One region of the Ammoniphilus oxalaticus genome, then DNA from elsewhere that is predicted to be linked to it. Evidence: predicted binding sites of a transcription regulator. Region 1 holds the regulator's gene; the other holds the start of a gene.

Evidence for each region. Region 1 encodes NrdR, which represses ribonucleotide reductase genes. Its sites were predicted from a motif close to AACACNATATATNGTGTT; they were not measured.
Region 2: a site for NrdR is predicted at 1,798-1,815, ahead of nrdI (class Ib ribonucleoside-diphosphate reductase assembly flavoprotein NrdI). Genes of this name have one in related genera too.

Annotation. Positions count from the first base shown of each region.
Region 1 is NZ_MCHY01000008.1:40,556-44,992, reverse strand. It holds gene dnaI (primosomal protein DnaI) at 1-228, opposite strand, end outside; gene BEP19_RS06405 (replication initiation and membrane attachment family protein) at 245-1,696, opposite strand; gene nrdR (transcriptional regulator NrdR) at 1,790-2,263, opposite strand; gene BEP19_RS06395 (glyceraldehyde-3-phosphate dehydrogenase) at 2,402-3,433, opposite strand; gene BEP19_RS06390 (lytic transglycosylase domain-containing protein) at 3,584-4,138, opposite strand; gene coaE (dephospho-CoA kinase) at 4,116-4,437, opposite strand, start outside.
Region 2 is NZ_MCHY01000006.1:367,116-371,552, forward strand. It holds partial or broken gene BEP19_RS03885 (amino acid permease) at 1-1,364, shown strand, start outside; gene nrdI (class Ib ribonucleoside-diphosphate reductase assembly flavoprotein NrdI) at 1,867-2,244, shown strand; gene nrdE (class 1b ribonucleoside-diphosphate reductase subunit alpha) at 2,214-4,301, shown strand; gene nrdF (class 1b ribonucleoside-diphosphate reductase subunit beta) at 4,313-4,437, shown strand, end outside.

The DNA.
Region 1 (4,437 bases):
ACAAGTGTCTAACGAAGCGCACTTTGCGCAATTTTTCTCTTCTTGGATCGCTTGATCCAATTTTACAAGAGATCGTTCAAGCGTGTCATCCGTTATTTCTGGATATTGCGCTCGAAACTGTTCGATGAGCGGATCGAGCATCACGCGCTGTTGTAACTCCTCTAAAGACGGCATGCCTGCGGGCTTTCTGAATTTCAGTTCAGACAAAGCTTGATTGATCGATTGCATGACGATATCCCCCTTTCTATGACTTTAATTCTCCAAGCGCCCGCAACAGTTCTTCCGCCTGTCTTTTTTGCTCTTCCGTTAGTTCCTCATTATTGGCGGGTGTCGAACCTTGTCGCGCGACCCATTCTGGAACATCTGTCTTTGTCGTCGCTGGTCTTCTTGGGTTCGATCTTTGTTGTCGGGCTGGATTTGCTTTATTTGCCTTTGGTTGATTTGTTTCTTGGTACAATTGCTTCGCTTGCCCCAACGCCTGTTCAACGTCTTCAATCTTTAATCGTTTCCAATGTGATGCGATTTTAAATATTAAAGCCCTTGGCAACTGCTTATTATTTGTCATCATGACATACTCAAGCAGAACATTGATGACGCCAGAGGGTAGCCTATAAGATTGCGTCAGTTCCTCCACAATTTTAACATCTGCGGGGGAAACTTTACTTCCCGCCTGATACTGTTCAATTAAGGTCAGCGGCGATACCGTTGCCAGCGCTTGCTTATGCGCGTCCTCTTTTGTTAATGAAGCCTCAGCAATGGGTTGTGACTTTTCTTTAGGCGGCGGAGTAGGTTCCGATATCATTGGGTTTCCCTGGTGTTCTCGTTGATACCAATCATAGACGACTTTTTTCAAACGTCCGGGATGAATTTCATTATCATCCCCGCAAATATACGGATCCTGAAGAAAGTAGGAAAGCTGTAGATCATTCAAATTATATAAGAAAGCCAATTTCTGAATCACTTGCCTAATTTCTAAAGAAAGTTTCCGATCCTTAATCCATGTCTTTGGAAGAGCCGCCTCTAAAAAGGAAAAATCCGGATTTGTCTCAGTTAAACGCAAGCGCTTGTCCCCATCCACAACAGGAAGAGGGGCTGGATCCGTCGGGAATTGCCCCTCCACCTCAGCTAAAAATTGATCCGTTTCCGATCCAGGCGTAATGAGTAATTCAGAAGGGATAATCGCGCGGAAAATTTGATCAAAACTTTTCGTTAAGTCTGTTCGCTCTCCATCAGGTAAGGCGGCTTTGCTCTTACCTAACAACCTTTCACGCAGTTGGCGATATTTTTGTTTCCCGACTCGATTAAGTAACATAATATTCAACATATCATCATCAAAAAACTGAGATGGCGGCATGGGGGAAAGCAGCTCATATTCATAGTAGTGATTGCCGGCTTCTACACCTTCTACTTTGATCGTTTTTAGTAGCCCCACAGCCTCAAGCTTCTCGCGAGCATCAATAATTTTATGAAGCGAAGTTCCCATCATACTCATTAAGCCACGATGATTCCCCATCGATGATTCCGATATTTCTAAACGACATTCGTGATAAAAAGTAACGTATAAGCTTGTCGACAGCGGACCAATCAACGGTTGATAAAGTTGCGTAATGTAGATGAGTTCTGATGAATTCATTTTTTCCGCCGCCCGCAAGCAGTAATGATCATTAGGAACAATTTCTTTCCAAGTAAATCCCATTGATCTTAAACTCCCTTACCATTAAATCCATTATTAAAAGGCAAACACACGCTTTTTGTCCTGTACCTCGTATATAAAGAGATTGATTTCGTCTTAAAGAGTGGTCTTATTTTTATTGCTACTCAACAATTCTTCGAGTTCCTCGATAAAAACATTAATATCTTTGAACTGGCGATAAACTGAAGCAAAACGGACATAAGAAACTTCATCAACATCATATAAAGCGCGCATAACCAATTCTCCAACGTCCTGACTATTCACTTCACCGCGCCCTAAGCTCCTTAGTTCTTGACCAATTTTATCCACGATATTTTCCAACGTCTCGATTGGAACAGGTCTTTTCTCACAGGCCCTAACAAGTCCATGCAAAACCTTTTCCCTGTTAAATTCCTCCCGAGTTCCGTCTTTTTTGACGACTAACAGAGGTGTCTCCTCTACCATTTCAAATGTAGTAAATCGATTTCCGCAATCTTCACATTCTCTTCTGCGGCGTACCGACCTAGCATCATTAACGGGGCGCGAGTCTAGCACCCGCGTTCCATTATATTGACAAAGAGGGCAACGCATATTTACCAACTCCTAAAAGCATTCATTCCCATAAGCCTAAGCTTTTCTCTATTGTAGCAAATTTCTCATGGACATGTCGCTGTAAACAAAAACTAGAACGCGCTTATTGTTCAAAAAAAAGAACCGCATTAAGCGGTTCTAAGCTGTAATTCCTTGATTTCTTTTAATATGGGCCGCTTCTGATACATGCTTTACAAGATCAAGCACACGGCAAGAATAGCCCCATTCATTATCATACCAAACCATCACTTTTACTTGCTTATCCCCCATCACCATCGTGGATAACCCGTCAACGATCGAGGAATGTTCATTGCCATTAAAATCAATGGACACAAGCGGCGCTTCAGTAAATTCAATGTATTTGCTCATTGACACGTCAGCCGCTTCTTTGAGAACCCGATTTACCTCATCAACGGTAACCGACTTGTTCGTATTGATCACAAGGTCAACAATTGATACATTCGGGGTTGGCACACGCAAAGCCAGTCCGTTCAACTTTCCTTGCAATTGCGGCAATACTTGCGCCACCGCTTTAGCGGCGCCTGTCGAGGTCGGAATAATCGATTGCGCGCAAGCTCTTGCTCGCCTCAAATCTTTATGCGGGTTATCTAGATTTTTCTGGTCATTCGTATAAGCGTGAACCGTTGTCATCATCCCATATTCAATCCCAAACGCTTCGTCCAGCACCTTGGCAACTGGAGCCAAGCAATTTGTTGTGCAAGACGCGTTGGAAACAATATGGTGATTTTGATGATCGTAATCCGCTTCATTTACACCCATCACAATGGTAACATCCTCATCTTTTCCAGGCGCGGTAATCACCACTTTTTTTGCTCCCGCGGCGATATGCTTACCCGCTCCCTCACGGCTCGTAAACTTTCCTGTCGCTTCAACGACGATTTCAACCCCAAGTTCGGCCCACGGCAGATTCTCCGGGTTACGGTCGCTCAATAATTGGGTCGGCTTACCATTTATAATAATTTGATTATCTTTCACTTCAACATGATCGGAAATAGTTCCGTGGATGCTATCATACTTTATAAGATGAGCAAGGGTTTCCGCAGGGTAACTAGCGTTGATTGCTACAACTTCTACATTTGGATCCTCTATGGCTTTTCTAAAAACCATTCTTCCAATCCGTCCAAATCCGTTAATCCCTATTTTTGTCATAAGTTTGTTCCCCTCTCGCATTTATCACATACTATTACTCTCTTTAATTATAATAAGTATGACACATATTGCAATTGTTTCTTAATAAAATATATTTTTAAAAATGCGCGTTACCCATAAACTTCCATTCCCTGCTTTTCTGATTCACCTTTACTCATAAATATCGCGGAATTTCCCATAAAAGTAAAGCACGCGTTGCAAATAATGTCTCGTCTCCCCAAATGGAATATCCGCCATATTTCGATAAGTGCCGTCCCATTGATCTTCTTTCAACCATCGTTCAACATTGCCTGGTCCAGCGTTATAAGCGGCGATCACCGCAAAATGATTTTGATGAAATTTTCTTTCTAAAAAGGAGATATACCAAGATCCAATGGCAATATTTACCTCCGGATCATCGATTTTAGTCAAAAGTTCCGAGGGAAGTTGAGCTTGCTCAATCACCCATTCCGCCGTTTCTGGCATAATCTGCATCAAACCTTTTGCGCCTTTATTCGACGTGCGCATATGTTTAAAGTTGCTTTCGATTTGAATGATTGAAAAAACTAAATAGGGATCAACATTGTATTGCGACGACGCCTCCGCTACCTCATTTTTAAAATAAACGGGATAAATCGCCTTCCAAAATAATTGACTGTTCAACAAAAAGAACAAGGCAAGAAGCAAGCACAATAAAGTGATTTTACGATTTGTCTTTATTTCCATCGTTTCCTTTGATCCTACTCAATTGATTAAATATTTTTTCGACCTGCCGTCGTGTGTTTTCCAGTGAACCATCATTGTCAATCACATAATCAGCTCGCTTCCTTTTCTCCTCAATATCCATCTGGGAAGCGATCCGTTTTTTGGCCTCTTGCGCGCTAAAGCCATCCCTTTGCATCAATCTGTCCAGTTGAACATGCTCAGGGATATATACGACAACGACGTAATCAACCGTCGTCTCATGCTCGTTTTCATATAACAAAGGGATATCCATAATCACAAATGGGGAGTCTGATTGAAGC
Region 2 (4,437 bases), on a different contig from region 1:
TGGGCGAGTTACTGACAAAAAAGAGGGATAATCCGCTGCAACAGTCGTTGGGGGCATTTGATCTCGTGTTGCTCGGGATTGGGGCGATCGTCGGCACGGGAATTTTTATTTTGCCCGGAACGGTCGCGGCAAACTATGCTTGACCTGGGATCGTTTTTTCGTTTTTGATCGCCGCTCTCGTCTGCGCGTTGGTCGGGATGTGTTTCTCGGAGTTTTCCTCTTCCATCCCTGTTACGGGCAGCGCCTATACTTATGGATATATTGTGTTTGGAGAAATTGTCGCCTGGTTGATCGGCTGGGCTTTGGTATTGGAATATGGGCTTGCGGTTGCCGCAGTTGCAACGGGGTGGGCTTCTTATTTGTCCACCCTATTAGCCGGATTTCAGATCATTCTTCCAACAGCGATCTCGGGCCCTTTTTCGCCTGCGGATGGAACATACGTCAATGCCCCCGCAGTCGTGATCGTCATGGCCACCGCTGTTTTATTGTCGCGCGGCATTCACGAATCGGCAAAGCTAAATAAGATCATGGTCTTCATTAAGCTTGGCGTGATCGTTTTATTTATTTCTGTCGGCATTTTTTACGTGAAGCCCGTCAATTGGCAACCGTTCATGCCTTTTGGGATCGAAGGAGTGATGAGCGGGGCGGCCCTTGTCTTCTTTGCGTTTCTTGGGTTTGACGCGGTTTCTTCCGCTGCGGAAGAGGTCAAAAATCCGCAACGAAATTTGCCGATTGGGATTATCGGTTCGTTGCTCATTTGCGCGCTGCTTTATGTCGTCATCTCGCTCGTGTTGACGGGGATGGTTCCGTATACGCAGTTGAACGTAAGCGATCCGGTTAGCTTTGCCTTACAGCTGATCAACCATGAATGGATGGCCGGTATAATTTCGCTGGGGGCGGTTGTTGCGATGATGACGGTCACCCTCGTAATGTTGTACGGAGGCACGAGATTGCTTTACGCGCTCGGGCGCGACGGATTGTTGCCGAAAAGCATGTACGAGTTGCACCCAAAATATAAAACACCGGTTAAAAATACGTGGGTTTTTTCTGCATTGATTGCTTTTTGCGCGGGCTTCATTCCATTGTCAAAACTGATTGAACTGGTCAACATGGGTACGCTGCTCGCCTTTACCACTGTCTCCATCGGCGTTATTTTCCTAAGGCGGAATAAAAGTGTTCCCACTGGCGGTTTTCAAGCGCCGTTTTTTCCCGTATTGCCGATTTGCGCGTTCCTGCTTTGTCTATTGTTAATCACGCAATTGTCTGTTCACACGTGGATCGCCTGCGGGATTTGGTTCGCCATCGGCTTGGTCATCTATTTTACGTACGGGCGAAAACATAGCTCCATGAATAAGGCAAAATAAAGTAGGGTGATAAGGGGAGCGGCGCCTGGGTGAGAGAAACAAAGAGGATGGCTCGATCAGATAGACTCAGAAGCTGGACTTCATTTCTGAACAAGTTGTCGGAAATACCGAGTGTATTTCTCATTTGGACCGCCATGTAAAAGACCATGATACGGACATTTGAAATCTAAATAAAATCGTTGCAATGTAGCTAATAGGTCATTCCGAAATTCGCTTTCTGTTTACAGAGGGCGAATTTTCTTTTGCTAATTTTAAAATTTGTTTGTAAAAAAGCCGAGATTCCGTTTATGATGAACGAGTGAGCAAAAGATCGAAAATGGTCGAAATGTGATTGTTTACTATGGAGTGAGATCGATTTGAAAAGTTGAAAACACCTGTATTTTTTCAAAAAACAACACATTTAAACTATTAGTAGTGGAAAAGTAGATAAAGTTGTACTATATTTAGTGGGGCAAACTTATTTACGCCTAAAATGATGAATTAAGAAGAAGGGGGTCATCATATGATGATTTATTTCTCCTCTATGACAGGGAATGTGCGCAGGTTCGTTAAAAAAACGGGTTTGCCTGTTAAAGAAATTATGCCAGGAACGATCGCAGAAGAGCCGTACATTCTGATTACATATACGTTTGGATTTGGAGAGGTACCCACGCCCATCCGTGAATTTTTGAACAGCAATGGCCACTTACTAAGAGGGGTAGCGGTCAGCGGGAATCGAAATTGGGGCGCGAACTTTGGGATGGCGGGAGATTTAATTGCAGAGGAATTTGAGGTTCCGCTCTTACACAAGTTTGAATTGAGCGGGACAGCTCAGGACATAGAACAATTTAAGAGAGAGGTGGAATTGCTTTGCGTCACATTCAGCTTAATAACGAAGTGATCCACAGAGATCATGATGGGAAATTGAAGCTTGAAAAAGATAAAGAGGCCGTACGATCGTATTTCATCGATTATGTAAATAAGAATACAGTGTTTTTTCATGATTTGCGCGAGAAGTTGGATTACTTGATCGATAACGATTATTACGACGCTGATTTATTTGGGCTGTACGAATTTGACGAAATTAAGAAAGTGTACGAAGCGGCCTATGCGAAGAGGTTCCGTTTTCCATCGTACATGTCCGCGTTTCGCTTTTATAACGACTATGCCTTAAAGACGAACGATGGCGAGCGGATTCTTGAACGGTATGAGGACCGAATCGCGGTCAACGCCCTGTTTTTTGGAAAAGGGGATGCGGAAAAAGCGTTAGCGTATGTTACGGCATTGATTGAGCAAGAATTCCAACCAGCCACACCGACATTTTTAAATGCGGGCAGAGCGAGACGAGGCGAACTTGTGTCCTGTTTCCTGCTTGAAGTCGGTGACAGTCTGAACGACATTAACATGGCTGAATCGATGGCGAAACAATTGTCTAAAATCGGCGGCGGCGTTTCTTTGAATGTCTCCAAAATACGGGCGAAGGGCGAATCGATCAAGGGAATTGAGAACGTGGCAAAGGGTGTCGTTGGCGTCATGAAAATGCTCGATCACGCGTTCCGGTATGCGGATCAAATGGGGCAACGTCCGGGAGCGGGTTCCGTCTATTTATCGGTTTTCCATGCTGATATAAACGATTTTCTTGAGACGAAGAAAATCAACGCGGACGAAGATTTTCGCGTGAAGACGTTGTCGATCGGCGTGGTGATTCCAGATAAATTCATCGAACTCGCGCGCGAGAACAAGTTTGCCTATGTCTTCTACCCGTACACGGTTTACAAAGAATATGGCGTCCACTTAGACGAGATGGATTTTGATGAAATGTACGATCAGCTCGTCAATAATCCGAATGTGCGCAAAGATCGAGTGAATCCGAGGGCGATTTTAGAAAAAATTTCGGCGCTTCGTTTTGAGTCGGGTTATCCTTATGTCATGTTTGAAGGTAATGTCAATCAGGCGCACGCATTGAATCATTTAGGAAAAGTTAAATTCTCGAATCTCTGTTCTGAGATTCTGCAGTACAGCGAACTTTCGGAGTACGCGGACTATGGGAAAGAGGACCAGATCGGTTTGGACATCTCTTGCAACTTAGGTTCGCTAAATATCGCTAATATTATGAAAAATAAGTCGATCGAGCGGGCAGTACGGCTAGGCACAGAGGCGTTGACGATCGTTTCTGAATCGACCGATATTGTCAATGCCCCAGCGGTTGCGCGGGCGAATCGAGAAATGCGTTCGATTGGATTAGGCGCCTTAAATTTACACGGGTATCTCGCTCAAAACGGGATTGCATACGAAAGTGAGGAGGCTAGAGAGTTTGCCGACGTATTTTTTGCGGCTGTAAACTATTATTCGATCCTCAAATCGAATGAACTAGCAATGGAGAACGGAAGTTCATTCTATGGCTTTGAAAACTCGACTTATCATGATGGAACCTATTTTGACGATTATGTAAAGACGCCATACCATCCAAAATCGGATACGGTAAAAAAGTTATTTGAAGGGATGGAACTGCCGACGCCCGCAGACTGGGAAACGTTGCGCGAGAGAGTTAAGGAGAGCGGACTCTATCATTCCTATCGATTGGCGATCGCTCCGACAGGCGGGATTTCCTACGTGCAATCGGCGACAGCTTCCGTTATGCCGATTATGGAACGAATTGAGGAACGGACATACGGAAATTCCAAAACGTATTATCCGATGCCAGGTTTAACGCCGCAAACGTGGTTTTTATATAAAGAAGCGTATGATATGGATATGTTCCGCGTCGTCGATATGGTCGCTACGATTCAGCGTCATGTCGATCAAGGCATTAGTTTTACATTATTTATGAAAGATTCAGACACGACCAGAGATTTAACAAAAATCGATCTTTACGCGCATCACAAAGGAGTAAAAACGCTCTATTACGCGAGAACGAAAGACACAGGGCAAGAAGAATGCCTATCTTGCTCGGTTTAGGAGGGCATACGTTGACAAAAGCAGTTTACACGGCGGCGAATTGGTCGCAGCATGATGATAGTTTCACGCAATTATTTTATACGCAAAACACGCGTCAGTTTTGGTTGCCAGAGGAAATTTCGCTCACGGGCGATAT